2 regions of the Irregularibacter muris genome follow, and region 2 is predicted to be linked to the other one. Evidence: riboswitches for the same ligand, from Rfam matches in the RefSeq annotation. Region 2 holds a riboswitch; the other holds the start of a gene.
The links. A riboswitch is a leader RNA that binds a small molecule or an ion and turns the genes downstream of it on or off. The one in region 2 is predicted to bind S-adenosylmethionine.
Positions count from the first base shown of each region.

Region 1: another riboswitch for S-adenosylmethionine. It lies ahead of NSA47_RS12775 (M20 family metallopeptidase); the one in region 2 lies ahead of metK (methionine adenosyltransferase).

Region 1 covers NZ_JANKAS010000014.1:39,014-55,397, reverse strand. Annotated here, with positions in the region: gene NSA47_RS12805 (ABC transporter permease) at 1-232, opposite strand, end outside; gene NSA47_RS12800 (ABC transporter ATP-binding protein) at 229-1,173, opposite strand; gene NSA47_RS12795 (TetR/AcrR family transcriptional regulator) at 1,166-1,771, opposite strand; gene NSA47_RS12790 (MetQ/NlpA family ABC transporter substrate-binding protein) at 1,946-2,761, opposite strand; gene NSA47_RS12785 (methionine ABC transporter permease) at 2,786-3,466, opposite strand; gene NSA47_RS12780 (methionine ABC transporter ATP-binding protein) at 3,414-4,493, opposite strand; SAM riboswitch class I at 4,597-4,709, opposite strand; gene NSA47_RS12775 (M20 family metallopeptidase) at 4,735-5,937, opposite strand; SAM riboswitch class I at 6,081-6,192, opposite strand; gene NSA47_RS12770 (protein adenylyltransferase SelO) at 6,339-7,814, opposite strand; gene NSA47_RS12765 (CDIF630_02480 family spore surface protein) at 8,148-8,315, shown strand; gene nifJ (pyruvate:ferredoxin (flavodoxin) oxidoreductase) at 8,361-11,885, opposite strand; gene NSA47_RS12755 (tripartite tricarboxylate transporter permease) at 12,085-13,464, opposite strand; gene NSA47_RS12750 (hypothetical protein) at 13,461-13,928, opposite strand; gene NSA47_RS12745 (hydroxymethylglutaryl-CoA reductase, degradative) at 13,947-15,206, opposite strand; gene NSA47_RS12740 (AtuA-related protein) at 15,210-15,533, opposite strand; gene NSA47_RS12735 (acyclic terpene utilization AtuA family protein) at 15,535-16,384, opposite strand, start outside.
Region 2 covers NZ_JANKAS010000003.1:26,400-42,783, forward strand. Annotated here, with positions in the region: gene NSA47_RS04515 (sigma 54-interacting transcriptional regulator) at 1-137, opposite strand, end outside; gene NSA47_RS04520 (PTS sugar transporter subunit IIA) at 429-851, shown strand; gene NSA47_RS04525 (YvrJ family protein) at 1,026-1,169, opposite strand; gene NSA47_RS04530 (DUF2922 domain-containing protein) at 1,287-1,508, opposite strand; gene NSA47_RS04535 (DUF1659 domain-containing protein) at 1,549-1,773, opposite strand; gene NSA47_RS04540 (RNA polymerase sigma factor) at 1,946-2,515, opposite strand; gene NSA47_RS04545 (NAD(P)-dependent malic enzyme) at 2,821-3,990, opposite strand; gene NSA47_RS04550 (PTS sugar transporter subunit IIA) at 4,065-4,550, opposite strand; gene nagA (N-acetylglucosamine-6-phosphate deacetylase) at 4,704-5,903, opposite strand; gene NSA47_RS04560 (family 4 glycosyl hydrolase) at 5,959-7,290, opposite strand; gene NSA47_RS04565 (MurR/RpiR family transcriptional regulator) at 7,287-8,048, opposite strand; gene NSA47_RS04570 (chromate transporter) at 8,295-8,819, opposite strand; gene NSA47_RS04575 (chromate transporter) at 8,816-9,370, opposite strand; gene nagA (N-acetylglucosamine-6-phosphate deacetylase) at 9,464-10,657, opposite strand; gene NSA47_RS04585 (PTS transporter subunit EIIC) at 10,757-12,331, opposite strand; gene metK (methionine adenosyltransferase) at 12,712-13,905, opposite strand; SAM riboswitch class I at 14,139-14,238, opposite strand; gene NSA47_RS04595 (COG2426 family protein) at 14,373-14,834, opposite strand; gene NSA47_RS04600 (cation:proton antiporter) at 15,292-16,384, shown strand, end outside.

The DNA of each region.
Region 1 (16,384 bases), on a different contig from region 2:
CAACCGCCTGGGCAAGGAGACCAAAGTAAGAAGGCCAATCAGCAGTTCCCATAATATTTGCTTTTGCAGAAATAAAACCCAAGTTTTGTGCTAAGCTAGGATCTTTTAAAACAAACATAAAAAATCCCCCGACAAAGGGTACTATTGTAAGTGCAAGCATAGTGAGTAAAGGGACTTTAGAACGAAAAAACTTTTTTCCTTCTATTGAAACACAGGTTATTATTTTATTCACTTTACATCTCCCCCCCTCTCTTTAATGGTTCTTAAGAAATACATTTCTAAATCTTCCTTCTCAATTTTCAATAATGTTGGAGGGTGACCTGCATTTACAAGTAATGTAGCAATTTTTTCGGGGTTATTTACAGCATCTTCATTTTGAATTTGTAGGGGAAAAAGTTCCCCAGTTGTGCTTTTATCCTGGGTATATACCTTGTATCCTGTCTTAGAAAGAATAGATTTTATAGCAAGCCTATCTCTGCCATCTATTATTAAGGATTTCTTCAACTGACTTTCTAGTTGTTTTCCATCTATCTCCTTAATTAATTTTCCCTCATGTATTATGCCTATATTTGTAGTAATTCTTGAGATTTCATCTAATTTATGACTAGAGACCAGTACGGTTACCCCTGAATTTTTTGCTAAATCCATTAGCAGTTGACGAACTTCAACAATACCCGCGGGATCCAATCCATTTGTAGGTTCATCAAGGATTAAAATTTTAGGTTTATGCATCATTGCCTTTGCTATGCCGAGCCTTTGTGCATTTCCTAAAGAAAGATGCTTAGCCTTCTTTGATGCATAATCTTCCAATTTTAGCTTCTTTATGATCCAATGGACACAACTTTTCTCCTGAATCCCCCTTAATTGACGAACAATTTCTAGATTCTCTTTTACTGTTAAATCCGGATATGAATAGGGCGTTTCTACAATATATCCTACATCACGCCAAGTATCTGTATTCCCAGCACCTACCCTTTGTCCTTGAAGATAGCATTGTCCTGATGTAGGCGTTATCATACCTAAAAGCATTCGTATTGTAGTAGTCTTGCCTGCCCCATTTAGCCCTAAAAATCCAAATATATCTCCCTGTTTAACCGATAAGTTCACTTTGTCAACCACACAGGTTTCTCCATAAACCTTTGTTAAGTTCGTCGTACTAATCATTTCACTCATGATGATCATCCTCCTCAACGATTTGTTGAGCAAGACCTTTTATCAAAAGTTTAAGCACTTCATCAAAATCTTCTTCTCCAATTTCTTCAATATAGATCATACTCATGAAAATTGCCCTTAAAGAAGCCGTGACAACGTCTATATTTATATTGTCTTTAAGCTTTATATAAGAAAAAATCTTCTTTGTGAGTATATCATCCAATGAATGGTGATGCATAATCAGTTCCTTAGGTAATTTCCTCATAAGAAATTCAAATTCTTGATTTTGGATTATGTTCATAATAAAAGATTTTCTTACCTTTTGATATAGTCCGTAAATCAATTCTGTAAATTGATCAATTCCTATATTGTTCTCTTGCATTAACTTGTTGGATAGTTCATTCATAATAGACTTCTGATATTCTTCCAGTACCTCAAAAAATAAAATTTCCTTTGCAGGATAAAAACTGTAAAAAGATCCCTTGGATATCCCTGCCCTTTGAACAATTTGATCAATTGTTGTTTTCCTGACACCATATTTGCATAGACATTCCTGGGCTACCTTGTTTAATTTTTTTCTTATTAACTCTTTTTCACGATCACTAAATGCAGTTGCCATACTTTACCTCCATACTCTATGACTATATTTACTAATATAGTCATAGAGTATCATGGCAACAAAACTTTGTCAATAGAATGTATTTCTAATCTTGCGCTATGGGGAAACAAAGCGAAATCTTAATAAGAAGTACACGTTCCTTTTATTTAAGCGATGGAATCTTTCAATACTTATTTAAAACGCAGGAACTACATTTCCTTTATATACTTCATCAATGACTTCTTTTGTAGCTTCCTCTTGGTATATTTCGACTAATCTTTTTAGTGCTTCTTTATCCTTGTCTTTTGACTTAACGGCAATGATATTGATATAGGGCTTGGCATCTTCACTGCTTGCATCTTCAATAAAAATAGAATCCTCTGTGGGACTAAAATCTGCTTCTATGGCAACCCCATTGTTTATTATGGCAATGTCAACATCCGCCAAGGATCTTGGTATTTGTGTTGCTGCCAATTCTATTAATTCTAGATTTTTAGGATTCTCCACCACGTCCTTGATTGTTGGTATTAAGCCCACTCCCTCTTTTAATGTAATGAGTCCGGCACTCTGTAACAGGATTAGCCCCCTCCCTCCATTCGTCGCATCATTGGGTAGGGCGACCTTATCCCCTTCCTTTACTTCATCAAGGGATTTTAGTTTTTCCGAATATATAGCCATAGGTGCTAATATGGTATTTCCTATGGAAACAAGGTCTAGATTATGATCTGCCTTAAATTGATCAAAATATGCGATGGTTTGAAAGGCATTGGCATCTATTTCCCCTTCAGCTAAGGCCAAATTAGGACGAACATAATCCGAAAAAGAAATAATCTCTAATTCAATATTCTCTTCAGCCAATTTCTTTTGAACATAGTCCCATACCTGGTGTTCTGCACCATTTACTCCCAATTTGATGTTGATCTTTTCCCTATTTCCAGTTGTAGCACTGCATCCTGCTAAAGGTGCGATAATAAGTATTGCAACGATAGCCAATATCAATAATTTTTTCATTTTTCATTCCTCCTGTATTTTCTCTTAATGATTAATTCTTTTAACGATAAACTCTCCTAAGCCCTGCACAAAATTTACTAAAACTAAAAGAATAATTATGGTGACAATCATAATATCGGTCTTAAAATATTGGTAGCCATACCGTATAGCAAAGTCACCTAGCCCCCCGCCACCTACAGTACCTGCCATTGCAGAAAAACCAATTAAACTCACCATTGAAATGGTTAAGGCATAGATGATGCCTGCCCGCCCTTCTACAAGTAAAACACGATATATGATTTCAAATGGGCTAGACCCCATTGCCTCTGCGGCTTCGATAACACCGCTGTCAATATCTAGCAGTACAGATTCTATCTGTCTAGCTACAAAGGGGGTTGCGCCAAATACCAGTGGCACTAAGGCTCCCTTTATGCCAATGGTGGTACCCACTATAAATCTAGTTATGGGAATAATTGCCGCTAACAAAATAATAAAGGGAATGGATCGAAAAACATTAATAATTTTCCCTACAATTTGATAAACTATTTGGTTCTCTAAAATATGACCTGGTCTTGTCACCACTAAGGCGATACCAATGGGAATACCTAATAGAGTGGAAACAATTCCGGCCATAAATACCATAATAAGGGTCTCATAAAGGGCCTTAAGTAAATCAGGATATAATTCCATGAGGTTGGGTAGCCATGTCTGTATGAACTCTAACATCTTTTATCACCTCCACCTGTACAGTATGTTCCTGCAAATAATCTATAGATTTTAAGATATTGCCTTTACCCCCACTGAATTTCACAACCAGACTGCCTATTGCAACATCTTGAATGCTTTCAATATTTCCAAATAAGATACTTGCATCTACTTTAAATAGACGAGAAATCTTAGAGATAAAGGGCTGACCTGCTCTCTGCCCAACAAAGGAAATCTTAGCTAACATCTCTTCTTCCTCAATGCCATTGATGAATGACTCTTTACCAATAAACTTGTAAATATCTCCCTGTTGAAATACTGAGGATATAAACTCCTTAGTAATTTGAGCCTTGGGATAGGAGAATATTTCTAACACATTTCCACATTCTACAATATTTCCATCTTCCATAAGGGCAACACTATGACATATTTCTTTAATCACCTGCATTTCATGGGTAATGATGACAATGGTCAAGCCTAACTTCTCATTAATTTGTTTTAATAAACTCAAGATGGATTTTGTCGTTTGAGGATCTAAAGCAGAGGTAGCTTCATCACATAACAATACCTTAGGATCATTGGCTAATGCCCTAGCAATAGCCACCCTCTGTTTTTGTCCACCACTTAGTTGGGAGGGATAGGCAGATACCTTATCCTTTAATCCAACCAAATCCAAAAGCTCTAAAACTTTAGTTTCGGTTTCCGTTTTACTAAGACCACTTCCCTTTAAGGGGTAAGCGATATTTTGAAATACATTTCTAGCCTTCATTAAATTAAAGTGCTGAAAGATCATCCCAATTTTTTTTCTACTTTGTCTTAATTCTTTTTCAGAAAGCCCAGTTAATTCTTTTTGATCTACAATTATTTTCCCTGTTGTTGGTCTTTCCAATAGATTTATACATCGAATCAATGTACTTTTTCCTGCTCCACTATAGCCAACAATGCCAAATATTTCTCCCTGAGAAACATGTAAGTTGACTTCTTTCAGAGCTTTTACTGACTGGTTCTTACTAACATAGGTCTTACTGACCTGTTGAAGAAAAATCAATACACTCACTCTCCTTAATTTCAATAGCTAAAATTCTTGAAAACTCGAGTATTTGGACATAAAAATAACCCTATAGGAAAGGGCATACTGATTCGTTACACCTTCCCCATCTTCCAGGATAAAGTCCTGTTGGAATGAGCACCTGGCCTATGTATTTTACATAGGCTGGTTGCTGAGACTTCACTGGGCCAATCCCTCCATCTCTCTTGATAGGTAATTTTTATATTTTATTTCTACTCTTTTATTTTTGACTTTTAAATTCTTCTTTAATCTCCTGTAACAATTTCTGATTTACAATTAGGTCAAGACCTGTTAGGGCAAGGGCCTTGGCTCCTAAAACTAATCCCTTATCTCCCTCAGATGAGCATGCTGCCTCTCTAAAGGCTACGGTATGACCTACTAAATCCCTGGAACCTATTTTTACCGTGGGATGTATGGTAGCAACCACTTGACTGATGTTTCCCGTATCTGTTGAACCCGTACCCTGTTTATCAGATTCTGCAAAGCTTTCTCCAAGCCTTTCTAAGTTTCTCCTAAATACCTCATCAAATCTTTTGTTTAATACAAGGTTATCTACTGGATTTTGAAAAGCAATGACCTTTAAGCTTGTTCCTGTGGCAGTGGCTGCACCTTCTGCAACAGCCTTTACCTTATTGGTCACTTCATCCAGTTTCGTCCTAGTGGCCGCTCGAATATAAAATCTAGCCTTTGCATACTCAGGTATGATATTAGGAGCATCCCCTCCATGGGTAATAATTCCATGGATTCTTACATCATCTGTAACATGCTGTCGTAGGGCATTGATGCCATTAAAGAATAATATCACTGCATCTAAAGCATTAATTCCATTCTCGGGAGAGGCAGCCGCATGGGCAGGTCTCCCCACAAATTCAAAGTCTAATGGATCAACTGCCAAGGAATTGCTTGTCGTTCTGGTTTCATTAGAAGGATGGATCATCATACATGCGTCAATTCCTTCAAGTAGATTAGCCTTTACAAAGCTTCCCTTAGCACTTCCATTGGGTCCGCCTTCTTCGGCTGGTGTCCCAAAGACAACGACTTCTCCTCCTATCTCATCTAGTACCCGCCCCAATGCTATAGCTGCTGCTGTGCTAGCTACACCAATAATATTATGACCGCAGGCATGACCTAAACCTGGTAGAGCATCATATTCTGCCAAGTATCCAATGGCTGGACCTGGTTTAGCCTTGGATTTTTTTCGAGCAATAAATCCTGTAGGATGACCTGCAATATTTTTCTCCAGGATAAATCCTTCGTCTGCTAGTCTTTCTGATAATAATTGACTGGCGAAAACTTCTTCATTTCCAATTTCCGGGTTGCCATGAATTTCACGACTCATTTTAATGTAATTGGATTTATTCTCTTCAATGATTGAAAGAATTTGCTCTTGTATATGTTTTACATTTTCTTGATTGAAGACCATAGGTTTACACTCCTTATAATAATGATATTAACTGATTAAATACTAGAGATACAAAGGGCCCGATGTATCTTAAAATAAAAAACCTCTTCTTATATAAAATAAGAAGAGGTAAAATATCTATATTCAAATAAATATCTGCTCTCTTCTTATCTTTCAAGTTTGTCACTTGCTGGAATTGACACAGTATTTTCATAAAAATGAAAATCCGCTGCCGAGGTTTCAAAGGGCCAGTCCCTCCACCTCTCTTGATAAGAAGTTTTTCTATGCGATTGTTTGTTTTACATTCTAATTCTTTTATTGTTTTATGTCAAGTTATTTTTTTTTAATTATTTTATAGAAGTTAGATTCCTCTACCCGATATTTCTTGCCCAGCTCTGTGGAGGTACTGAATATCTACTTTATTAGGTCCCACAAAAAGTTCGATAAGGACGATTTGATGGTGGAGGTAGGGTGGAGTAATCCTCCTGTTGAGGGGAATAAGCATAGGGATCTGAAAGAACATTGAGCAGCCTATGCATTATGCTATAATCCCCTTTATCTACCGCAGCTTCCAGTGCTTCTTCTACCCTATGATTACGGGGAATTATCCCAGGATTGTTGTCTTTCATTAGCTGGTAGGATGAATTTTTTGATTGCTGTTGCCTTTCTAGTCTCCTTTGCCACAACTCGTGCCACTGGATAAATTCTGAAGTATGGGAAAACCCTATTTCCTCTAGCTTGTTAAGCGTTAAGTCTCGAAAGGTATTGGTATAGTCTGCACGGTGTTTCTCCATCATATGAAAAAGGTCTTCCATAAGAGTTTCATCCCCTAGCTCCTCATTAAATATTCCTAATTTTGCTCTTACTCCTCCCAGCCAATTACAGTGATATAAACCGTCGAAATCTTCAATGGCATCTTGAGCCAGTTTAATAGCCTGTTGCTCATTGTCATGTAATAAAGGCAATAGGGTTTCGGCAAATCTTGAGAGATTCCACGGGGCTATTTTGGGCTGATTTCTATAGGCATAGCGTCCACCAACATCAATGGAGCTAAACACTGTCGCTGGATCATAGGTATCCATGAAAGCACAGGGACCATAGTCAATAGTCTCTCCGCTAATGGCCATATTGTCGGTGTTCATCACTCCATGAATAAAACCAACCAGCTGCCATTTGGCAATCAGTGTGGCTTGCCTCTTAATCACTTCCTTTAGTAAAGCAAGATAAGGATTTTTATCTCCCTCAATCTCTGGAAAATGTCTTTTTATTGTATAATCAGCCAAAATCCGAAGTTCTTCAGGGGTACACCAGTGGGCAACATATTGAAAGGTTCCCACCCGTATATGACTGGCAGCTACCCGGGTTAAAATTGCACCAGGCAATTGAGTTTCACGAATTATCCATTGCCCAGTTGTCACCACTGCTAAACTGCGGGTAGTAGGAATCCCTAGAGCGTGCATTGCTTCGCTAATGATATATTCCCGTAGCATGGGTCCCAGTGCCGCTCGCCCATCTCCCCCACGGGAATAGGGGGTTCTACCGGGACCCTTAAGCTGAACATCAAATCGGTCACTTTTCGGAGTAATCTGTTCCCCGAGCAGCAGGGCTCGACCATCTCCTAACATTGTAAAATGTCCAAATTGATGTCCAGCGTAGGCTTGAGCAAGGGGTAAGGCCCCTGGGGGAAGCTGATTGCCAGAGAGGATATCTACTCCATCCTTGCTTTTTAGCTCTTGACTATCTAACCCCAAGGATTTTGCTAATGAATCATTAAAAATAACTAATTTAGGGGAGGGTACAGCGATTGGATTGCAGAGGGTAAAAAATGATTCTGGTAAACGGGCATAACCATTATCAAAGTTCCATCCTGTTTTTGTCATTATCTCTTTATTGATCATGATACCACCTTTTCTTTTTTGTCTTCTACTATATTTTTGGATAAAACAGAAGTTATCATCATTTCATAATCTTTTAAGCTATCCTCCATAGGAATATATAGCCTTTCTTTTAGTGTCTGCTTCGGTTTATTTATTATGCCTTTTCATAACTCTTTTCCCTATTTACTTTTAAAGTGGGGATATTCTTATACTACACTTCCTTGGATAAAATAAACACACAACAAGGCTAAACTTAAAAGATGGTAACTTGAGAACAATTATAAAAATATAAAACATATATCTTCCTCTTATACTTTTGTGTTTTTTGAAAATAATATAAAAGAGGTGATATTTATGGCAAAAAATAAAAAAAAGCAAAGACCTATGAAAATGCCTATTGAAGAACAAAATACTGCCGCCTGGGCTAATATTGAAAGATTACAGCCTGTTTCTAAAGTTCCTATACCAGATGATGATCAGACCCACAATGCTAAAGAGTGGGTAGATACCAATCAAAAATAAACAAAAAGAAGATTGAATTGCCTTATTCAATCTTCTTTTTTGCCTTTAATACTTCATTTCTGCTAATCTTCTATAGGTTTCATATCTTTCTCTGGCATGTTTTTCTGCTTGGGTAAATAATTCATCCGCCACATCGGGGAATACATTCATAATTTGAGAATATCTGATCTCCCCTTCTATAAACTCTCTAAAGGAAGCTTTGGGTTCCTTAGATTCTAAGATAAAAGGATTTTTCCCTTCTTCTCTTAGGAGAGGATTGTATCGATAAAGATGCCAGTAGCCTGCTTCCACGGCTTTCTTTTCTTCGGCTACACTGGTTCCCATACCTGTCTTAATCCCATGACTGATACAAGGAGCATAACATATGACAAGGGATGGACCATTATAGCTTTCGGCTTCCCGGATGGCTTTAAGGGCTTGGCTCATATTAGCACCTAGGGCAATTTGAGCTACATAAACATAGCCATAGCTCATGGCCATCATGCCCAGGTCTTTTTTGCGAATTCTCTTTCCTGCTGCGGCAAATTTTGCTACTGCTGCTGTAGGGGTGGATTTGGAAGACTGTCCTCCAGTATTGGAATAAATCTCCGTATCCATAACCAATAGATTCACATCTTCTCCCATGGCCAGTACATGATCTAGCCCTCCATAACCAATATCATAGGCCCATCCATCCCCACCAATAATCCATGTGGACTTTTTGATGAGATAATCCTTTTTCTCCAGTATTTCCTTTACAATAGAATGATCTTTATCTTTGGAATTTTCGAGAATTTCTAGAACTTTTTGAGAAGCCTCTTGGGATTCTTCTCCATCCTCCATATGATCTAGCCAATTTTGAAAAGCTTTTTTACAGTCTTGATTTAAGTCAGATTTCAATCCTTCTCTCATTAATTCTTCCAATCTTTCCCGCATCTGCCTTACTGCTATAGCCATTCCAAATCCATACTCTGCGTTATCCTCAAAGAGGGAATTCCCCCAAGAGGGTCCTTTCCCTTGGGCAGTGGTGGTGTAACTAATCGATGGCGCACTGGCTCCCCAGATGGAAGAACAGCCTGTGGCATTGGCAATCAACATTCTCTCTCCATAGAGCTGAGTCACTAATTTTACATAGGCGGTTTCTCCACAGCCTGCACAGGCTCCAGAGAATTCCAGTAAAGGCTTAGCAAATTGACTGTTTTTAAAAATCCCTTTGTCTACTAAATGACTTTTGTCTTTAATGGTCATGGCAAATTCCCAATTTTCTTCTTGTCTGCCAATCTCTTTTTCCGCATCTACCATAACCAATGCCTTTCCAGGGGCAGGACATACATCAGCACAGTTGCCACAGCCTGTACAATCTAGAGGACTGATTTGAATACGATAGCCAAAATCTTTAAGCTCTTTTCCCCTGGATTCTTTGGTTTCAAAAGTATGAGGTGCTTTTTTCATTTCTTCTTCATCCAATAGGAAAGGCCTGATCACTGCGTGGGGACAGATATAGGAGCATTGATTACACTGAATACATTTATCAGTCTGCCATTGGGGAACCATAGGGGCAATCCCTCGTTTTTCATAAGCCGTTGTTCCCAGGGGATAGGTTCCATCTTCCCTTCCCTTAAAGGCACTGACAGGTAGTTCATCTCCCTCTTGTCTAGCCATGGGTCTTTGAATATTTTTCACAAAATCCGGTTCTTCCTTAGTAGACATATCTTCATCCTGGGCTTTTGCCCAATGGGAGGGGATATCTACTTTCACTAAGCCATCTACTCCTCGGTCCACAGCTTCCTTGTTCATTTCTACAATTTTTTCTCCTTTTTTCCCATACATATCTACAATACTCTGTTTTAGATATTTTACGGCATCTTCTATGGGAATGACCTCTGCCAATTTGAAAAATGCTGATTGCATAATCATATTGATTCTATTTCCCAAACCAATTTTCTTTGCAATATCCATGGCATCAATAATGTAGAAATTTACTTGGTTTTCAGCTATACTTTTTTTCAATGAAGCCGGCAATTTTTCCTCCAATTCCTCAGGAGTCCATGGGCAGTTTAATACAAAAGTACCTTTTTTCTTAATGCCCTTTAACAAATCAAAATGATTCACATAGGATTTGTTGTGGCAGGCAATATAATCTGCACTATAAATCAAATAGGGGGAACGAATAGGCTCTTTGCCAAAACGAAGATGGGAAATAGTGGATCCCCCAGACTTTTTGCTGTCATAAGAAAAATAAGCCTGGGCATAGAGGTCAGTATGATCTCCTATAATTTTTACAGCTGTTTTATTAGCACCTACTGTCCCATCTGATCCCAATCCCCAGAATTTGCACTGAATAGTGCCCGCAGGAGTGGTATCTACAATATCCTCCTCTGGCAGAGAGGTTTCTCCTATATCATCTACAATACCAATGGTAAACCCATTTTTAGGCTCAGCTTGTTTTAAATTTTTGTAAACAGCAATGATTTGGGATGGTCTTGTGTCTTTAGATCCCAATCCATATCTTCCTCCTACAATAAGAGGTCGTTCTTCCCTATGGTAGAAAAGACTTTTTACATCTAAATAAAGGGGTTCCCCCGTTGCTCCTGGCTCTTTCGTTCGATCCAAAACAGCTATCCTCTTCACACTTGAAGGGAGCACGTCGAAAAAATATTTTGGAGAGAAGGGACGATAAAGGTGAACCTTAATCATTCCAACCTTTTCTCCTTTTTTCTGTAGATAGTCAATGGTTTCTTCTATAGTGTCGCAAACAGAACCCATGGCAATAATCACATCTTTTGCATCCTCTGGACCATAGTAGGTAAAAGGTTTATACTCTCTACCTGTTAATTGACTAATATCCTTCATATACCCCGCTACCCTATCGGGAACACTGTCGTAGAAAGGATTAGCTGCTTCTCTTCCTTGGAAATAAATATCAGGGTTTTGTGCCGTTCCTCTGACTACTGGATGTTCTGGGTTTAGAGATCGCTCTCGAAAGGCCTGCAGTGCATCATAATCCAGCAACTTTTCTAATTCTTCATACTCCATTACCTCTACTTTTTGATATTCGTGGGAAGTTCTAAAGCCATCAAAGAAATGTAGGAAGGGGACCCTAGTTTTAATAGCCGCCAAATGGGCAACTCCGGCTAAATCCATAGCCTCTTGTACACTACTAGAAGCTAGTAAGGCAAAACCTGTCTGTCTTGTGGCCATCACATCCTGATGGTCTCCAAAAATAGATAGAGCATGGGTGGCTATCGCTCGGGCACTCACATGAAATACCCCGGGCAACAACTCTCCTGCCATCTTGTACATATTGGGAATCATTAATAAAAGACCCTGAGATGCTGTATAAGTAGTGGTCAGTGCTCCTGCCTGTAAGGATCCATGTACAGCTCCTGCTGCCCCGGCCTCTGATTGCATTTCGACTACTCTCACGGATTGCCCAAATATATTTTTCTTTCCATGGGCCGCCCACTCATCTACACCCTCTGCCATAGGCGTAGATGGCGTGATGGGATAAATAGCGGCTATATCTGTAAACGCATACGATATATAGGCAGCCGCTTGATTCCCATCCATAGTTTTCATTTTCCTTGCCATTCATCTCTCACCCTCTTTTTCATGTAATATTTTTCATAATCTCTTATATTGTTTGATAAATTTACAAATTCATGCATGAAAAACAACTTAATGACGAGAGGAAATAAGGGCTCTTGCTGCAGATGGGAATACTCTCTTCTCTTTAATAAACTAATCAGCTGCATTTCTATGCAACTGATTAGTAAAAGTTCTCTACATTTTAAAATAATCCTGACAATGCAATAAGATTTGTTACTATCCAGCCTGATGCGTAATATGCCATAAACTGTACTCCGGTATGAATACCAAATATATTATGAAGTATGCCTCCAAAGAAACCAATAAACAATGCTACAAATACACCAAATACTCCTGCTTCATAATATGCAAGCATAAATATTAGCCCCATAAATGCCCCAATAAGCGCTTCATGGCTTATCTTTCTGAACATCATTTCTGTCCATGCTCTAGCTTTTCTTATGGCCATAGGGTAGGCTATCAAAGCTCCACCAACAACTCCTATAAATCCATAGAGTAGATAATCCCCCATACCTAAATATGAATGTAGGTTATTTACAGGATCTATTGTAAATACTGGAGGCGCATTAAACAGTGCTGCGGCCGGTCCAAGGGCAACTGGGGATAGGGGAATACCGAATGCAAGCAAGGGTATGATAAGTTCCCCAATATAGGTAGCATTACTTACCGCATCCTGTATTCCTAAAGTACCTGTCACTCGGTCATAAAGTTCTTTTCTCTTTCCTCCAAATAATTCCCCAAGTAAGACTGTCATTCCTACCGGTGAAAAAGTAAAGGTTGTAGCCGATATGGCTGAGGAAGCAGCAATGTCACGCTTCTGTTTCTTTGTAAATATCTTAAAAGGATTAGGGATTATTGAACGATTTCCCTTTCCTTCTGGTGCAAGAAATATATCATTTTCCTTATCTCTCATCTGCTTATTTCTAAGGCTAGGCACGAAAACATTGAATACCTCTGAAATCATTGGCCCTATTGTAATGCCCATAAATATAGATATAAATAAGGTAGTCCCTGTTGCTTCTACTGATAATCTTTGAAATCCCTGTATTAAAAATGCAAAGGGAAACAATGCGATGACTGCACCCCATTTTGCACTGGACATATAGGCTATAAACGCTGCTCCCAATGTAAATATAAGTCCTATATAGGGTTCAATAACATCTCCTAAGGGGGCTAGCACCATTGCCGCAATAATGGATATAGGAACTGCAATAATTGATCCTATTAAAGATCCTGCTGCCATTTTTTTCATTGCAATATGAGGAATACCCATACGTTTTGCTATGGAAGAGTTAAGTACCATTGGAACCGCCATAGTTGATCCAGGTAGCGCCGCCATGGCTGTCGGTATGGTATGGGATATTTGCATGGCAACAATTATACCTATGAACCATGAGAAAAGAACAACAGGATGAAGTCCCAGCAGTACCAATATGAGTGTCAGCGGTGCCATAGTTGCCGTTTCATCTGTTCCAGGAATGATTCCAATTATACTAAACAGTATTCCCCCTACAAAGGCTGCTAAAAAAGCTTGGATTAATAGAATTGGTGTTATGGTCATAGGGCAAACCCTCCATTCTTTTCTCTATATTCCTTCTTATAGTTTGGTGAATCTTCCGGTATAAGTGCTAGGAATCCCCAAAGCTCCAGTTCTTCCATCTCTGCTATGATTTCTGGGCTTACTTTGGACAGTGCTTCTGCTTCCTCTTCTACAGTCATACCGGCAGATTTAAGAATCTCTTCAACATCCCCTTTTTCAAGTCTTTCTTCCACATTTCTTTTGGGCTTAAACATCTTTGCTGATATTGCACCTGAAAGTATACAGCCTGTTATACCGATAAGCAATGAATACCCTTTGGCCAGACTTTCCTCAATATTGGGATTTCCAACAAATATCTTGTTCCCTAAAATATAAAAAGCCATAGTGAGAACAATACCAATGATAACAGCTATAAATAATTCTTTTATAATTACTGTGTCACCCCATACTTCGGTAAATACTGGCTTGTTCTTTTCCTGGTTCATTTTTTAACCTCCACTTTTTTATTTTGAATATTGATTAAAAAGTTCTTGGGCGTATTCCATTCTAACCTTCTTTTCCTTGATCATCTTAGAGACTATCTTGTCGAGAAGTTCCCCTTTAGCCCCTACTGTTGTAGCAAGATTTCTTGCATGTAGTGACATATGACCCCGCTGAATTCCTTCGGTGGCAAGAGCTTTTAGTGCTGCCAAGTTCTGGGCTAAGCCAACTGATGCGATAATCATAGCTAGATCAGAAGCTTTTTCAACACCAAGCATTTTTACAGCTACCTTTGCCTGGGGATGGACCTTGGTTGCCCCTCCAACCAGCCCAACGGCCATTGGAATTTCAATGGTTCCTACAAGGTCACCATTCGCATTCTTTTCCCAAGTAGTAAGAGGAAGGTATCTTCCTGTTATGGATGCATAGGCATGAGCTCCTGATTCTATAGCTCGTGTATCATTACCAGTGGCCAGCACCACGGGAACTATTCCATTCATTATTCCCTTATTATGTGTTGCCGCTCGAAAAGGATCCGCCTCAGCAAAGGCATAGGCTTGTAATATGGAATCTACCGCCTTTTCTCCAAGGATATCTTTCTTAATAATAACTCTTGATCTTGCAAGTCTATGCATTGCTAGATTTGAAAGTATTCTAAGATAAACAGTTCCTTCAGTAATTTCTTCAAGATATGGTGCAATGTATTCTGCCATGGTATTGACAGCATTGGCACCCATAGCGTCCAAAGTATTGACTTTTAGATGTACGATAAGCATCTTTCCTGCTAATGTGTCAATTATTCTTGTTTCTACATCTTCAACTCCACCACCAAATTTTACAAGAACAGGATCCTGCTCATTACATCTCCTAATAATTTCATCCCTATGTTCCTGTATCACAATAGCTGCATAACTGGGATTTGTAAGATTTGTTATCTGAATCTGAGAAATCATTATCGATCCTGTATAGCTTGCAAAGAATCCATTGTTTTCCCTTGCCATCTTTGCTGCATTACTAGTTGCAGCTATTACGGATGGCTCTTCTGTAACCATTGGGACAACATAGTCTTTTCCATTGATAACAAAGTTAATCCCTACTCCCAAGGGTAATGTGAATCTACCGATAACATTTTCTACCATGTGATCTGCGATCTCCTCATTGACAGATGCGGGATCTCTTAACAAATTCTTTTCTTCATCCGTCAGATTTGAAAATTCTCCTACTTCATCTAGTCTTTTTTCCGTGGATAATTTATAGAACCCTGAATAACTGCTCGTTTTCATTCCCTATTTCCCCTCCCATTCTATTTTCATTCTCATCAGTGCAGATGCCATTGACTTTCCAAGACTGTCTAACCTCAGAGATAAGGTTGCTCCACCTCCTAAGGCTTCATACATGACAAAATTCATTCCCTTTAGTGAGTCCACCTCGTATCTAATGACATCTCCTTTTACCATATCTCCAAAATGTTCTTTGACCTTTTCCACGGTAACCTTTTCTTTAAGAAGTTGGTAGTCTTCGGGATTTCTTGCAAAGATACATACATTGCTTATATTTCCTTTATCCCCTGATCTACCATGGACCAATTCATTCAGATAAACCTTTTTCATCTCATTCCACCTCCAGAATATGTGATTCAAGTTTAACTGCATCCCTTGGTATAAAGGTTGGCCATAGTCCTATGACTTCACGAACCTTAGCTCTTCCTCCAAAGAAGCTTGAACCTGGAGGACCGTTTAGCTGCAATGGCGCCACTTCTGGCACTATCTTCTGGGCCTCTTCTTTGCTTTCTGTATGAATAGCTATTCTAAGAATTACCTCGTTGACATTCTTGACATGTTCTTCCCTCATATTAGCTACATCAAGATGAAGTGCATTTAAACCTATATAGTCAATCCTCATATCCTTATATACAAGATTCTTTCTCTTCATCTTCTTCATTAAGATATCCGCTGCATATTTTGCTTTTTCATAGGCATCCGGCCAGGCAAAGGAAAGAAATGTTTCCACCTTGTACCCATCATGATATCCAACACATAGCTTCAACTGATCTGGTCTTTCTTTTCCTTTAATATGGTCAACCCGTACCCTATTCTTTCCGACTTCTTTAAGTGTAACTTCGCTTATATCTACATTGACATCTGGTACAATATAGTTGGCAGGATCATGTACTTCATATAGAATTTGCTCTTTAAGTGTCTGTTCTGTAATTAATCCTCCTGTTGCCTGGGATTTGGTTATGACAATGGAGTCTTTTGTCACTTCAGCAATGGGAAATCCGAGTATGTCCATTTGGGGGACACTTCTCCAATCATAATCAAAGTTACCTCCAGAGGCCTGCCCTCCGCATTCTAGTAGATGTCCCACCATGATTCCTCTGGCAAGATTATCATAATCATCTTTTTCCCATCCAAATGCATATTTCAGTGGTGCCATAAACAGCGCTGAATCCGAGGATCTT
Region 2 (16,384 bases):
AAGTAATGACTTACTGTATTGCGTTTGACATTGTATTTTTTTGCTAATTCTTTCGCCGTACATCCAGTACCCAAGTTTTCAATCTTCATTGAATCTGTAGATTTTTTAATATCTTCCATCAATGACTCTTTAAGCAAATCATATCACCCTTTAAATTTGAATTTGTCTTTAGTCTTTATTATTAATAATGGTTTAACAATTGTCAATAATTCATATTTTCTAAATATAATTAAGGGTATCGTTAAAAATAGGATTATCAGCTAAAATTGAGCATAATTTATACACTATGATACAATTCAAAACATATGGTATTCTTCTTTCACTTTTTTCATATTTAATTTTGACACTAATTTGGCATGTTTTTTGCTTCTTAAAGTGTATTATAAATTCAAAATCATAGCTGAATAGTTTTACGAAAGGTGGTTCTTATGACTAGAAAATTATTAATCGCAACCCATGGAACTTTTGCTGAAGGAATTAAATCTTCATTGGAACTAATTATAGGAAAACAAGATTTCATTCATGTACTATGTGCTTATACTGAGGGAATATCCGAGATAAAAAAGCCAATAAAAAATATAATTTCCTCTTTGAAACCTGATGAGGAAATTATTATTGCAACAGATTTACTGGGAGGAAGCATAAATAATGAATTTATGAATTATATTTCATTCCCCAATGTTCACCTCATATGTGGAGTTAATCTTCCCTTATTATTGGAGATTGTTTTAAATATTCAAAACGAAAATATAGAAAAGCTAATTGGAGATTCTATAAAGATAGCTCAGGAGCAAATTCAATACTGTAATTGTCTTTTGGAGAAAAATAGAGAAATATCTGAAGCTTTTTAGTTCTTATTAAATTAAATTGCAACTGTTAAAATTATTAAAAAATAATACACTTAGGGAGAGGAAGTATTGGTTATTATGTCATAACAAGAATTCCCTGGATATAAATTATTCTACCCAAGGAATTTCTTATTTTGTCAATATTTATTATCTAACTGCCCTATTTCAGCTAAAGAGTTATTTCATGGTCTCAATTACCTTTGCCAGTTGATAAATACTTTGAGTTAAATTGGTGATTTTCCCTTCAAATCTCACCAATAGATAAATGGAAATTACCATAGGAAAACCAAAGTTTCCGATCTGCACCAATAATTCTTCCATTTTTCATCCTCCCTTCTCTATTTTCTCTATATCTTTTTACCTCCCGTCCCACATGAAGCTTATCCCTTGCCCTAATAAAACAGACCTGCTGGTAAAAAGCAGGTCTGTTTTATTGCATTACTCTATCTCAAATTCTTTGACTTCTGTTGTGATAAGCTCTGCTTTAGATTTTTCTACCAAGTCTCCACCGGTAGTGATGAAGATATTGTCCCCTAAAATGCTGTCCATTGCTTCTTTAACTTCTATATCGGTTAGATCATCTCTAGCGTTGTCTACTGCTATTTTGCTGGTTCTTCCCTCTGTGTTTTTAAAGGTCATTTCTAGTCTTAATGTTGCCATAGTTTACCCTCCTTTCTCTTTGAATTTTTCCTAGTCCCTTCTAAAGGTTGATAAGCAATACGTCATCTACTCTGTGGATTTCTTCTAAGGGATAGTTTTGTAACCCTGCTAGCTGATTTGCTACACCATAGATGGATTGATTCTCGCTACTGACCTTTACGTTGGAATAGGTCTTGGTTCGGATGATGTCCTTACCACTTTCATTTACTCCGGTTTTTAACTTTAGTTGCATTCTTGAGCTTACTACATTTGCATCTACTGCCATTTTTCTCACCTCCTCTCTACACTTCATAAATGGAAAAGGAAAGAAAAAGTAACCCATTAAAATTTTAACTTTTGGGAATAGACATAGGGAAAACCTTAAAATCTTAGGTTTTTCACTATGTTCATAGAATGACAAAATAGACTGCTATTTTAAAAAAAGAATTCACAAAATATTATCCTTTCATCATCTTATTTAATTGTGTTAATGCTCTTGCCTTTCGCTTTACTATGGCCTGATAAGATAGATTTTTCTCTCTGGCCAGAGACTTTAGTTTTTTTCCTTCTACATAATAGGCAAGAATCACTTCTCTTTGTTTCAGGGAAAGTAAGCTCATGGCCCTATCTAGGGAATTTCTCTGTTCCTTTTCCTCCATCCTTTCCTCCACTTGCTCTCTATCATCAGATAACAAATCCAAATAGCTTGTATTGTCCTCTCCTAGAGGTTGGTCTAATATCACTACTTCTCTTGTCTTTTTTCTTTCATTGACATAATAATAAAAAACCTGTTTTTGCACATAGGCAGCAAAGGGTACTCCTAAAGACTCTTTGTACTCTTTAATCGCTTTGAGGATGACCACTCTCCCCTCCTGTAACCAATCCTCAGTATCTTGGTTTATTCCAAAGTATTTTCTGATACTCTTCACCAGTAAAGGATGAAATAATTGTACTAATTCTTCCTTAGCTCCTCCATTCCCCCTTTGGGCTTTTCGTACAAGATGTTCAATATTTTGTTGTTCAATCATTTTATCACCCCACATTTTTGTGAGGCCGGCCCTTTTCCCCTGCAGGTATGGTTAAGTATAAGCTTTTAAGGGCAATGGGGATATGTTGAACTAAGGGAAAGTATCTGGAGACTTAACCATAGTTTGTGAAAAATGAAGTGACTAAGGGCTAGAACTGAAGAAAGAACAATAGGGTTTTAGGGAAAAGTTAATCTATCCTAAAACTTTAATATAGCAAAAAGGACAAAAAAAGTAAAAATTTAAAGACTCCATCTTATATAAGATGGAGTCTTTAAATTTGATCAAAGGATAGACTGGAAAATACTTTATATCCTATTTACTCTAGTTTTTACAGCTGCCTCCCTTACCGCTTTTGATATATGATCAACTACTCTTTTATCAAAAACATCGGGAATGACATAGTCTTCTTTTAATTCTTCCTGGGAAATGAGATTGGCTATGGCATAGGCAGCCGCTAACTTCATTTCTTGGTTGATTTCCTTTGCCCTGATGTCTAATGCCCCTCTAAATATTCCCGGAAAAGCCAATACATTGTTAATTTGGTTGGCAAAATCAGAGCGTCCAGAGCCTACCACTTTGGCACCAGCCTTTATCGCTAAATCAGGCATAATTTCTGGTATAGGATTTGCCATGGCAAAGACAATGGGATCTTTGTTCATGGATTTAATCATATCCTCTGTAACAATATTGCCTACAGACACTCCAATAAATACATCAACACCTACTAGGGCATCCTTGAGGTTTCCCCTTTTCTGATCTTTATTGGTTATCTTTGCAATTTCATTTTTATATTTATTGTGGGAATAATCTTCATAAAGGATCCCCTCTTTTCCACAAACCAGAATATTTTGTACCCCAAGGTTTAAAAGCATTTTTACAATGGCAATTCCTGCTGAGCCATCACCACTGACAACTACTTTTATGTCTTCAATCTTTTTATTAACAATTTTTAGTGCATTAATTAATCCTGCAGAAACCACAATTGCTGTACCATGCTGGTCGTCATGGAAAACAGGAATATCTAATTCCTTGTTTAATCTTTCCTCAATTTCAAAACATCTAGGGGCACTAATATCCTCAAGGTTGATTCCGCCAAAAGTAGGTGCAATGAGTTTTACTGCCTTTACAATTTCCTCTACCTCATTGGTAGCTAAACAAATGGGAAAAGCATTGACATCGGCAAACTCTTTAAAAAGAATTGACTTTCCTTCCATTACTGGCATAGCTGCCTCTGGTCCAATATCCCCTAAACCAAGTACAGCGCTTCCATCGGTCACCACTGCCACAAGATTTCCCTTTGTGGTATACTTATACGCATCCTTTTGATCCTCATATATTTTTCTGCAAGGTTCAGCTACCCCAGGAGTATAGGCTATACTTAAATCCTCTCTATTTTCTACTTTAATCTTAGAAGTGACTTCTATTTTCCCTTGATTTTCTTCATGCATGATTAAACTTTTTTCTGAAAAATCCATGGTAACACCTGCCCTTAGAAAGTAAATGACAATTTTTATGTCCTTTGAATATTCTCCCTGTGATGTCTAAAGTTTCACTTTGTTTTAACCGTCATAATGGTATCCTCTATTGGATTGATTTCTCCTTCTTTTATTTCAATGGCTTTCATCTCTTGATAATTGGTGATGAGAACAGGGATAATTAAAGATTTTGCCTTTTCTTTTAATATCTCTCTATCAAAGGTAACTAAAGGATCTCCAATCTTTACTTTATCTTGAGCCTTAACATGAACTTCAAAACCTTCACCCTTTAAATCTACTGTATCTAAACCAATATGAATAAGAATTTCCACATTGTTCTCGGTTTTTAATCCCAAGGCATGTTTAGTAGGAAAGACCTCAATGACTTCTCCATCAATAGGAGATAGTACTTTGTTTTCTTTAGGATCAATAGCCACGCCGTCTCCCACCATTTTCTGTGCAAAAACTGGATCATCTACATCTTCTATTTTTATTAGTTTTCCCTTTATAGGAGCTTTAATTTCTAACTTTTTATTTGATTTCTTTAAAATCCCAAACATTGTTTGACCTCCTATTCATTTATATTGCTTACCTGCTTTTTGGTCATAATTTCTCTATGCCACTGAAAGACGTTTTAAAAAAATTGGCTATTGGGTAACCCCTCGGCAGATTATATTTAAAAACATCATTTTAAGCAGAGCCTCTTTAATACACTATTGAATATCTTGCTTTACTCCCTTTACATAAGTATCCAATAAATTCCACTCATCGTCAATAATAATAACATCTGCATCCTTACCTGCCTCTATAGAACCCTTGTAGCTATCTACTCCAAGATATTTTGCAGGATTTTCTGAAGTCATTTTTACAATATCACTTACAGAAGCTTTTACATTCTTAACCACATTTTGTATCGACCCTAAATAACTAAGTTCTACATCCTTTACATTGTCATACTCATATTTATTGATGATTTCTTCTCTGCCATCATCATAAACACATTTTAGAGAATCTTCACCATAGGGACTAAATGTACATTTGCGAATATAGTGATAAAAAGGCTCCTTAACCTGGGCCAATCCAGTACAGTCAGTAGATAAAATAATTTTTTCTGGACCCTTTAGTCTATAGACTATGGCAAAGGCCTCTGGCTTTACCGTCATCCCTGTCTGTTTACTAAATTCAGCATACATATCCTCAAAATACATAGCCGCCCCAACTACCCCTAATCTTCTATGATGAAATCCTCTCATGCCACTGAAGGTATGAGTAAAGCCACCTACCCCCAAATCCTTTACTCTTGCAATGTCCTCAAATTCTGCAGCACTATGACCTATAGAAACCTGAATTCCTTTTTCATGGAGATAAGTAATTACTCTATCTGCATTGGGCAACTCTGGGGCAAGGGTCATTAGTTTTACATTTCCTTCACCGGCACTTTCCAACAAGCTTTCTGTAATTTCTATGGAAGGATCTATACAATATTCTTCTTTTTGCATTCCTTTGTATTCTTTATTGATAAAGGGACCTTCAAGATGAATGCCCAATACTTGGGAGCCCTTTTCTGGTATCCATTCTTCCATAAATTCTCTAGCATCACTGGCTTGTTTCTTTAACTTCTCTACTGCATTTGTTGCTGTACTTGCTAAGTAGGAAGTTACCCCTACTTTGACAAGTCCTTTAGACATATTCTGAAGGGCTTTTTTATCCCCTTGGAACTTAAAGGAACCCGTTGCCCATCCATGAATATGCATATCAATAAAACCTGGTATGATAATCCCATTGGTATAATCCACCACATCTTCTTTTTCATCAACTTCTTGAACAATGCCCTTGATTTTTCCATGTTCAATATTTAAATACCCTTTTTGAAAGCCCTCAGGTGTATAAATATTTTCAGAGTATAAAAACATATAATTTCCCTCCCCTGTTTATATTATAGAAATATCGTGACTATCTTTTTCTGTCCTAGTGCAAAGACCAATAGTCTTTATTGGCTTCTAGTAAATCATCTAATACAGCCTTTGCTTTTTCAGGATTAACAATGGTTCGATTTAAGGTTAAAGCCTGTAGTGCTTTTGTATAATCTTCTTCCAGATAGGCTTCTACTGTTAATTTCTCATAAGCATATTGTCCTTCAATAAGTCCCTTGTAGAAGGTGCCAATCTTTCCTATCCGATAAGGCTCTGCCCCATTTTGAGTCAATGCCGCGACTACTTCCACCATAGCATCGTCAGGTAAGTTATTGATGACGCCTTCATTTCTCATAATAATGACATATAATTGCTTTAAATCATAGGCAATAGATTCAGCTACCTCCACCATCATATTTCCATGTACAGCTCCACTTAAAAAAGGAATATTTTCTAAAGATTGTTGCTCTCTTGCCTGCTTGCAGATATCTAATATTTTCTTTTCTCTACCAACTAAAGCCTCATCAGAACGTGTAAAGTTTGGATCACTCTCGGCTACAATTTCCTCTGGAAAAAGATAATATTGGAGATAGGTATTGGGTAAATATTCTGGGAAGAAGGATAGAATTTTATTTACATTTTTATAGGTATTTAACCATGAAGCTTCTCTTTGCTCTGCATTATATGGTTTAAAGTCATTTCCTTGCATAAGGTATGATTTTAACTTTGGTAACAAGTCTTCTCCTGTTGGCTTATGGTATAGGTGGGTAAACCAACCAAAGTGATTCAATCCAAAATATCTTGGCTCAATATCATACATATCTACATTCAATACTTTTCCAAAGGATTTAATCATAGAATAGGGCTGGTCACAAATGTTTAATATTCTTTTATCCTCTGGAAACACCTTATCTAAAGCTACAGCTACGATGGCAGCTGGATTGGTATAATTTAAAATCCATGCATCCGGTGCATACTCTCTAATCTTTTTCACCATATGAATCATAGCCCCTATAGATCTCATTCCATAGGCAAATCCTCCTGGACCACAGGTTTCCTGCCCAACCAAACCATGTTTCAGAGGAATCTTTTCATCTAAGGATCTCATCTCAAGATTTCCTGCCCGCATATTGCAAAGGACAAATTCTGTGTCTATATAGGCTTCGTCCTCATTGTCTGTGAATAAAACCTCTACCCCTGGATAGTACTCCTTCATGGTGAGTTCTATATAATTTCTCATGGAATTCATTCTCTCCATGTTGATATCAAATAAAGTTAGCTTTTTTAATGGGAACCTGTCTTTATATTCAATAAGGCTTCCAATCAAAGCAGGAATACGAGTACTCCCACTTCCAACGATTGTTATCCCTAATTTTCTTCGCTTCATAACATTACCCCTCTCTGCATATTTATATATGAAATTAAGATTTGTACTAAAGCATGCAAACCTACTCTTGAGATTAGATCATTGTATTTGGTTTCCACTTGATGTGCAAAACAATACATCTTATGATTGGCGATGCGTTGTAGGCTATTGTTGGAAAAAGCCACTAAAGCAATAACATCTATTCCTTTTGCCCTAGCTCTTTTGGCAATATTTTTTATAATTTCAGTTTCCCCCGATAGAGAAATGGTTAATAGAGTTTCATCCGGTGTTAGACTATCCCCTAAGGCTCCAATGAGGTTTTGATCATCAATAAATATAGAACGTACTCCTAGCATTGCCAGTCTAGAACTTAATAAATTCCCTATGGGCTTTGAAGCTCCTCTTGCCATAATGTAAACTACCTTTGACTTCAATAACCTATTCGCAATAGACTTTACATTATCTTCCCTTTGAAGAGACAAGGTTTTGCTTACTTCATCATGAATAGAGCTCAATATATCATCATAGGAAAAATCTTGAATACTTTTTTCTTTATTCTGTATATGTTGTTTAAAATAATATCTCAGCTCACTATAGCCATCAAAACCAAGTTTCTTGGATAAATTAATGATGGAAGTTTTTGAAACATACATACGTTCAGCAAGTTCATTGGCTGTTAAATGCAATATTTCTTTTGGATTCTTCATCAAAAATTCAATAATTTTTTTCTCCAAATCTGTTAGCTCTTCATAGTTTTCTGTCAACCTGCTTAAATCCATTTTTCACCTTTCCCTTCTCAAAATTGTAAATTCCTCTACTGCATATCTAGTTCCTCTCCTATTTGATCAAATACGTTGGAATATCCTTTTTCAATAGGTAAATTCATCTGGTTATACTCCTCCACTTGCAGGTCTTAAGTTCATGGTACCATAAGAAAATAGCTTTTTAAGCATTTCAGCCCCTTTAAGACTATATACAAGAGATTTTCCGTTGGTAAATTTTTTCGACCAAAGTATATCCATTACTTAATAAATAAAAATCCCCAAGATTCCCGATAAAACCAATACAATAATAGGGTTCACCTTCTTGATGGCTACCAAAAGAAAAACCACAATAGCAATAATTATGCCATAGACATCGATTATGGCTTCTTCCACCAATAATAGAGCTGCTGAAGCAATCAATGCTAAAACCGCAGGTCGGATACCCCCTAGGGCATTTTGAATGGTTTGGTTTTGTTGAAATTTTAAAAATAAATGAACTAAGATTAAAACAATAATAAATGAGGGTAGCACTACTCCTAAAGTGGCAAGGGCTGAACCAAGAATCCCTCCTAATTCATGTCCTACAAAGGTTGCCATGTTAATAGCAATAGGTCCAGGGGTCATTTCTGCTATGGCCACAATATCCAAAAATTCTCCTTTGGTCAGCCAGCCATGAGCACTTGTAACTTCCTCTTGAATGAGAGAAAGCATAGCGTATCCTCCCCCAAATCCAAAGGAGCCAATTTTAAAAAATGTGAAAAATAAGTCTACGAAAGTACTGATCATTTTCTTTCCCCCTGTCTTACTGTTGAATGGGTTGAAATGAAAATTCCTAAAGCTGCTGATCCTAAAATTAATACTATAGGATGAATATCTAAAAATATAATCGCCAGTAAACTAAATATAGAGATAATGATTCCTGCCATAGAAAATTTTGAGGATTTCACTAGCTTATACACCGCTGCCGCAATTAGGGCAACCACCGCTGGCCTGACACCCTTAAAAATACTATCTACAACAGAATATTCTCTAAAATTTCTAAAAAACATTGCAATGATTAGAATAATGGTAAAGGATGGAATAACTGCTCCTAATGTAGCCATAATAGATCCCTTTACTCCTCCAACCTTATACCCTAGAAACACCGCACTATTAACGGCAATAGGACCAGGAGCAGATTGAATCACTGCAAACATATCCATAAATTCTTTATCGGTAAGCCATTTTTTCTTGTCTACAATTTGCTCTTGAATAAGGGGTACCATAGCATAACCTCCCCCTATGGTAAAAGCACCTATTTTTAAATAAATAAAGAAAAGTTCCCATATTTTTTTCATATTTTTATTGCATCCCTTCCCTTTGGTTTTGAATCTTGTAAGTCAGGTAGGCTGGGTTTAAAATCATGATTTTAAACCCAGCCTACCGCCTATTTATCTAATATTTTGCTTGACGCCCTTTACATAAGTGTCAATTAAATTCCATTCATCATCTATGACAATAACATCTGCATCTTTACCTGCTTCTATAGAGCCCTTATAGTGATCTATTCCTATATATTTCGCAGGATTTTCCGAGGCCATTTTGACAATGTCCCTAATGGAGGCTTTTACATTCTTTACTACATTTTTTACTGAGCCTAAATAGCTAAGTTCTATATCCTTTACCTGCTCATAATTATTTTTATCCATAATTTCTTCCCGTCCATCATCATAGATAAGCTTTACATCACTACCAAAGGGAGTAAATGTGCACTTGCGAATATAGTGATAAAAAGGCTCCTTGACCTGGGCTAATCCAGTACAGTCGGTAGATAAAATAATCTTCTCCGGACCCTTTAGTCTATAGACTATGGCAAAGGCCTCTGGCTTTACCGTCATCCCTGTCTGTTTACTAAATTCAGCATACATATCCTCAAAATACATAGCCGCACCAACTACCCCTAGTCTCCTATGATGAAATCCTCTCATGCCACTAAAGGTATGGGTAAAGCCACCTACCCCCAAATCCTTTACTCTTGCAATGTCCTCAAATTCTGCAGCACTATGACCTATAGAAACCTGAATTCCTTTTTCATGGAGATAAGTAATTACTCTATCTGCATTGGGCAACTCTGGGGCAAGGGTCATTAGTTTTACATTTCCTTCACCGGCACTTTCCAACAAGCTTTCTGTAATTTCTATGGAAGGATCTATACAATATTCTTCTTTTTGCATTCCTTTGTATTCTTTATTGATAAAGGGACCTTCTAGATGGACACCGATGACTTGGGAGCCCTTAGTCGGCTCCCAATTTTCTATGAATTTTCTTGTATCCTCTAATTGCCCCTTCAATGTATCTACAGCATCTGTGCCTGTTGTTGCTAAGTAGGAAGTTACCCCTACCTTGACGAGGTCCTTGGACATGTTTTTTACCGCTTCTTTGTTTCCATTTAACCACAGAGAGCCTGTTGCCCAGCCATGCATATGAATATCGATAAAACCAGGTATGATAATCCCATTGGCATAATCCACAACATCCTCTGCATCAACTTCTTGAAATATACCCATTATTTTTCCATCGTGAATATTTAAATACCCTTTTTGAAATCCTTCAGGAGTATAAATATTTTCTGAGTATAGGAACATCTCATTCCCTCCCATTTTTTTATTTCTATGCAGCTGGGCGACAAAATCTCGCCCCTCTATTTTATATAAACTTCTATTGGATTGTATTTTATCCTCTTTTTAAACAGCCTTATCGCTGGCTAAAAAATCATCTACTGCATTTCTTACAAACTCAACATTGGGTCCAAATACCACGTGGATATGATTTTTCGTTGGGAAAAATACTCCTGAAGTTCCAGACTCTTTTATCTTGTCCGTATCCACTAGCTTGTAATCTTTCAAGTCTACTCTTAGTCTAGTGACACAGTTTTCTACATAAAGAACATTTGATTTTCCACCTAAAGCTTCCACAACAATTTTAGCCACTTCATCATATCGTTTTTCTTTTAGTAATGTATTATCTCCTACTGTCTCCTCTTCTCTACCTGGGGTTGCAACATTCCATTTCTTAATGGCCCACATAAATACAAAATAGGTAGCAATAGCCAGTGGAATCCCTACAATCAATAGGTTATACCATTTGGTATTTTCATAAAGAAGACCAAAAATGGCAAAGTCGAAAATAGTTCCTCGAATATACCCTACTGCCGTTCCCATTAAATGTAGGGCAACAGCTCCTATTGCATTTAATAATACGTAAATTCCATATAATACAGGTGAAATAAATAAGAAAGAGAATTCAAGGGGCTCTGTTACATTGCCTAAAAAGGGTGTTAATACCATAGTTAAGATAAGACCTTTAGTATAAGGTTTATTTTCAGCATAGGCTGATCTATACATTGCAAAACCAACAGCTGGAATCATAAATAAAGTTAATAACATTTGATTTTGAGCCATGAATCTTGTTAACTCAGGTAAAATATTCCAAGCTTCGTGATTTGGTCCCAATTCAAATAAAATCTTGTTCATTGTGGGAATGACTCCTACAAACTTTTCCCCATCTATCATATAGGTCCCCCCTGCTTCACTAAAGCGTATCAAGGAATTCCACACATGGTGAAGTCCAAAGGGAATCAATATTCGATTCATTATCCTAAAAATAAACGTTCCAAAGGGTCCACTAATCAAAATGAAAGATAATGCGATTAAAGCTTTGGTAATATATTGCCAAAAGAATGGAAGAATCAATCCAACAACGATACTGATTCCAGTGGAGATAATAGGAACAGATTTTTTCCCACTGAAAAATGCAAGGGCCAAGGGAAACTGCAAATTATAAAAACGATCTGTAACTAAGGCTCCAATAATCCCACTGATGATTCCGCCTAAAGCTTCCAATCTTATGGTTTGTATTCCCAGTACTATACCCTGACCTACTTGACCCATAACCTCTGGGTCTGCCAGATTACCTGTCGCCGATAACCAAACATTAATACTTGCATTTAATACCAGATAAGAAATAATAGCGGAGAATACCGCAATCCCCTTGTCTTTTTTGGACAAACCGTAGGCTACACCCATGGCAAATAAAACAGGAATATTGCTAAAGATGATATCTGCGATCCCCTTTAAACTATTTAAAATAAGTTGCAAAGTTGCATTTCCTAAAAAAGGTAATCGTTCAATCATATAACTTTGTGTTAATGCTCCGGTAAGACCTAGTACCATTCCTACTGGTGCCATTACAGCGATTGGTAATAGTAAGGTTCTACCAAATCTCTGAATTTCTTCACTTGCTCTTTTTCTAAATGACATATTTCCACCCCTTTTTAAATTTATTTTGTTCTGATTATTCTACAAATATCCCTGAAAACTACTATAACCTGGGTGGCGAAGAGTGTAATTGATTACAGCATACAATAAAAAAAATAGATATGAAAAGAGTTGTAAATTCTTTGTAGAATCATCCTATTAAAATGATATCACAGAATAAACCCTTTTTTGATCATTCCAGATCTGAAAGGACCAAGTACAAGGTGATTTTCCGCTGGTAAGTTTTTGTGACTAAAGTAAGCTTATAGAAGATAAAGGCTTAAACATTCATCAAGATATAGGATAAACACGAAAAGGATTCTTAGTTTTTCTAAACTAAGAATCCTTTTATTGAAGTCACAATATGTCACCTCTTATAATATCTATGCACCTAATCCTTCTTTTCTTAACATCTCTGCTCTATCGGTCCTTTCCCAAGGGAGGTCTACATCGGTTCTCCCAAAGTGTCCATAGGCCGCTGTTTGACGATAAATGGGCTTTCTTAAGTCAAGCTCTTTAATAATACCAGCAGGCCGTAGATCAAAATGTTTTCTAATCAATTCTACAATTTTATCTTCACTAATTTTAGCTGTACCAAAGGTCTCTACAAAGACAGAAACAGGTTGGGCTACCCCAATGGCATAGGCTAATTCTACTTCACATTTATCGGCTAAACCTGCTGCTACAATATTTTTAGCTACATAGCGAGCTGCATAGGCTCCAGATCGATCTACTTTGGTTGGATCCTTTCCCGAGAAGGCTCCCCCTCCATGACGACCGTAGCCACCATAGGTATCTACGATAATTTTTCGACCAGTAAGTCCTGCATCCCCCTGAGGACCACCTATAACAAAGCGTCCAGTAGGATTGATAAAGTACCGAGTTTTTTCATCTAATAATTCTGTAGGTACCACCGGCTTAATCACATGCTCTATCATATCTTTTTCGATAGTTTTTCCTTCTACCTTGGCATTGTGTTGGGTAGAAATAACAATAGTATCTATTCTAACAGGCTTGTCGTCTTCATATTCAACAGTTACTTGAGTTTTTCCATCGGGACGTAAATATTTTAAAGTTCCATTTTTTCTTATTTCGGTTAATCTAAAGGCTAGTTTATGAGCCAATGAAATAGGTAAAGGCATTAATTCTGGGGTTTCATTGGTAGCGAAACCAAACATCATTCCTTGATCTCCTGCACCTATAGCCTCTATTTCCTCATCATTCATTTGCCCTTCCTTAGCTTCTAAGGCTTTATCCACTCCCATGGCAATATCAGCCGATTGCTCATCAATAGCTGTCAATACTCCACAGGTATCTCCATCAAAACCGTATTTTGCTCTGGTATATCCAATATCCTTTATAGTTTGTCTCACAATTTTTGGGATGTCTGCATAACAATTGGTGGTGATTTCTCCAGCCACTAATACCAAACCAGTAGTCACTGAAGTTTCACAGGCTACTCTTGCATTAGGGTCTTTTTCTAATATAGCATCTAAGATAGAATCAGAAATTTGGTCACAAATTTTGTCTGGATGTCCTTCAGTAACTGATTCTGACGTAAATAATTTTCTCACCATAAATAAACCTCCTTTATCCTTAGTAAAAAATAGCAGCAAAGCTGCTTCCGCTAGGAATAGGAAACCCTAGATTCCTCTGGGCAATGGCAAAATCCTCCATTCTAGAGCCCCCTCCTGACTACCATAGGGGAAATAACCCCTCCCTTTTTATTTCATAGGAAGTTTTGCTTTCCTACTGAATAAAAAAAGAAAAACCCCTTCTGGTCAGAAGAGGTTATTTTTAGTAGGCAACTAACTCATCTTGCAGAATTTCTTCTGTAGGAATTGGCACCGTGCACAATGCTGGTTGCCGGGTTTCATAGGGCCCATTCCCTCCACCTCTCTTGATAAGTTTTCCATATTCAGCTCGTTTTTAATCATAGCATAGTTGATTTTTTGTGTCAATAGAAGTATATGCATTTTTTTGTGACTTGTAAACCCTGATTTTACTATGGTTATAGTGATTGGGGTAGGCGCTGAATAAATATTTACACCATCAAAGTCGCATGATAGGAAAGCAAGAGAATAATCATTCCTGCGACTATTGTACCCGCAAAACATGTTAATAATGCATCTTTAAAGGGGATTCTCAAAAGAGCTGCCACCGCACTTCCTGTCCAGACTCCTGTCCCCGGTAAAGGTATTGCCACCAATAAAAATAATCCCCATAATTTATAGGTTTCGAGCTTTTTGGACTTTTTGATAGTGCGCCTTGTAATCCAATGGGCTATAGTGGAAAACCCCCTTTTTTTCTTTAAATAACTCAATACCGAGGGTAAAAACCATAATATAAAGGGTGCAGGTAGTATGCTCCCCAAAACAGATAGGATAAAAGCATGAAAATAGCCCATATCCAGTACAAATATTCCATAGGGCAAGGATGCCCTGAGTTCTAACAAAGGGGTAGCCGCCATTAAGAATACCATGAGTTCACTTTTTAGTAGTCTCAATAAAACCCTCACTAGACCCTTTCCCCCCTTTTTTTCTCTCTAAACTTTTATTATACTTTTCTTTAAAATGTATTTTCCTTGGGGAAAACTCCCCATTGTTCTATAGATATGATCGGTGAGTAATAATAATACGCATATTCCCATTAAATGGTCCCATAAAGGATGTCTTTAATGTGTTTAAAATTATTCTTAATATATTACTACAAATATACATGATTAAATACGTGTATACTATACGTTGCATTTTAATCAAACTTGTTATAAGATAGTATGCAGAATGCAAAATGAGCCGGAGGTGACAAACCCAGTGAGCTTTGTTTTATAAATGAAATGTTTGTTGGACATTTGGTGTAATTTGCCAAGTACCAAACTTTCTTAAAATCTAAGTGTGCAGTAGACACTTTTTTTATTTTTATCATTGTTTATTATTAATTTTGGAGGGAAATATGAATTGAATATGCTTGTAAAAATTGGTATAGTATTAATGGTAGGAATCATGGGTGGTAGGGTGGCGAGATTTTTCAAGCTTCCTAATGTAACAGGGTATTTGGTAGCGGGGCTTCTTATTGGTCCTTCTTTTTTTAAATTGATTGGAGAAGCTGACATAGAGTCTATGGGATTTGTCAATGAATTGGCTTTAGCTACCATAGCCTTTAGTATAGGTAGTGAATTTTTATTAGAAGATATGTTAAAAGTTGGAAAGTCTATTGTCGTGATTACTCTAGCTGAAGCCACTGGTGCTTTATTGGTGGTATTTTCTATCATGTTTTTCTTATTTAAACAGAACTTTATATTTAGTATGGTAGTCGCAAGCATGTCTGCTGCAACTGCACCAGCAGCAACCATTATGGTTATCAACCAATTTAGGGCCCATGGGCCCCTGACCCGAACCATTTTGCCTGTTGTTGCTCTAGACGATGTAATAGGAATTATATTTTTCGGTGTGGCTATGTCTATGGCCAAAATATCCGCGGGTACTGCTGAGCATTCCCTGTGGCAAATAGTTAGCCGACCAGTGATAGAAATTGTCGGTTCTGTCCTATTGGGTTTTGTTTTTGGGGCTCTACTAAGCTTTATAGGTAAAAATGCTAGAAATAAAGAAGAATTATTAGCATCTATTCTGGCCATTATTATAAGTGCGTCGGGATTAGCCAATTTATTAGGGCTATCTCCCCTACTAACCTGCATCATGATTGGTGCGACTTTGGTCAATCTAATGCATAACTCTAATCGTATATTTTCTATTGCTGAAGGTTTTGTTCCCCCTGTATATTTAATGTTCTTTACCTTAGCCGGTGCTAGTTTAGATATAAAAATATTGTCTACAGTAGGACTTTTAGGAATTGCTTATATCTTTGCACGGGCTGGTGGTAAGATGCTGGGAGCATGGTTAGGAGCCAAGGCTATGGATGCCGATGAAGTTGTAGTAAAATATTTGGGGCTTACTTTACTTCCCCAGGGTGGTGTCTCCATTGGTCTATCCATTATCGTAAAACAAGAGCTCCCTCAATATAGTGTACCGATTATCACGATCATTATGTTTAGTGTAC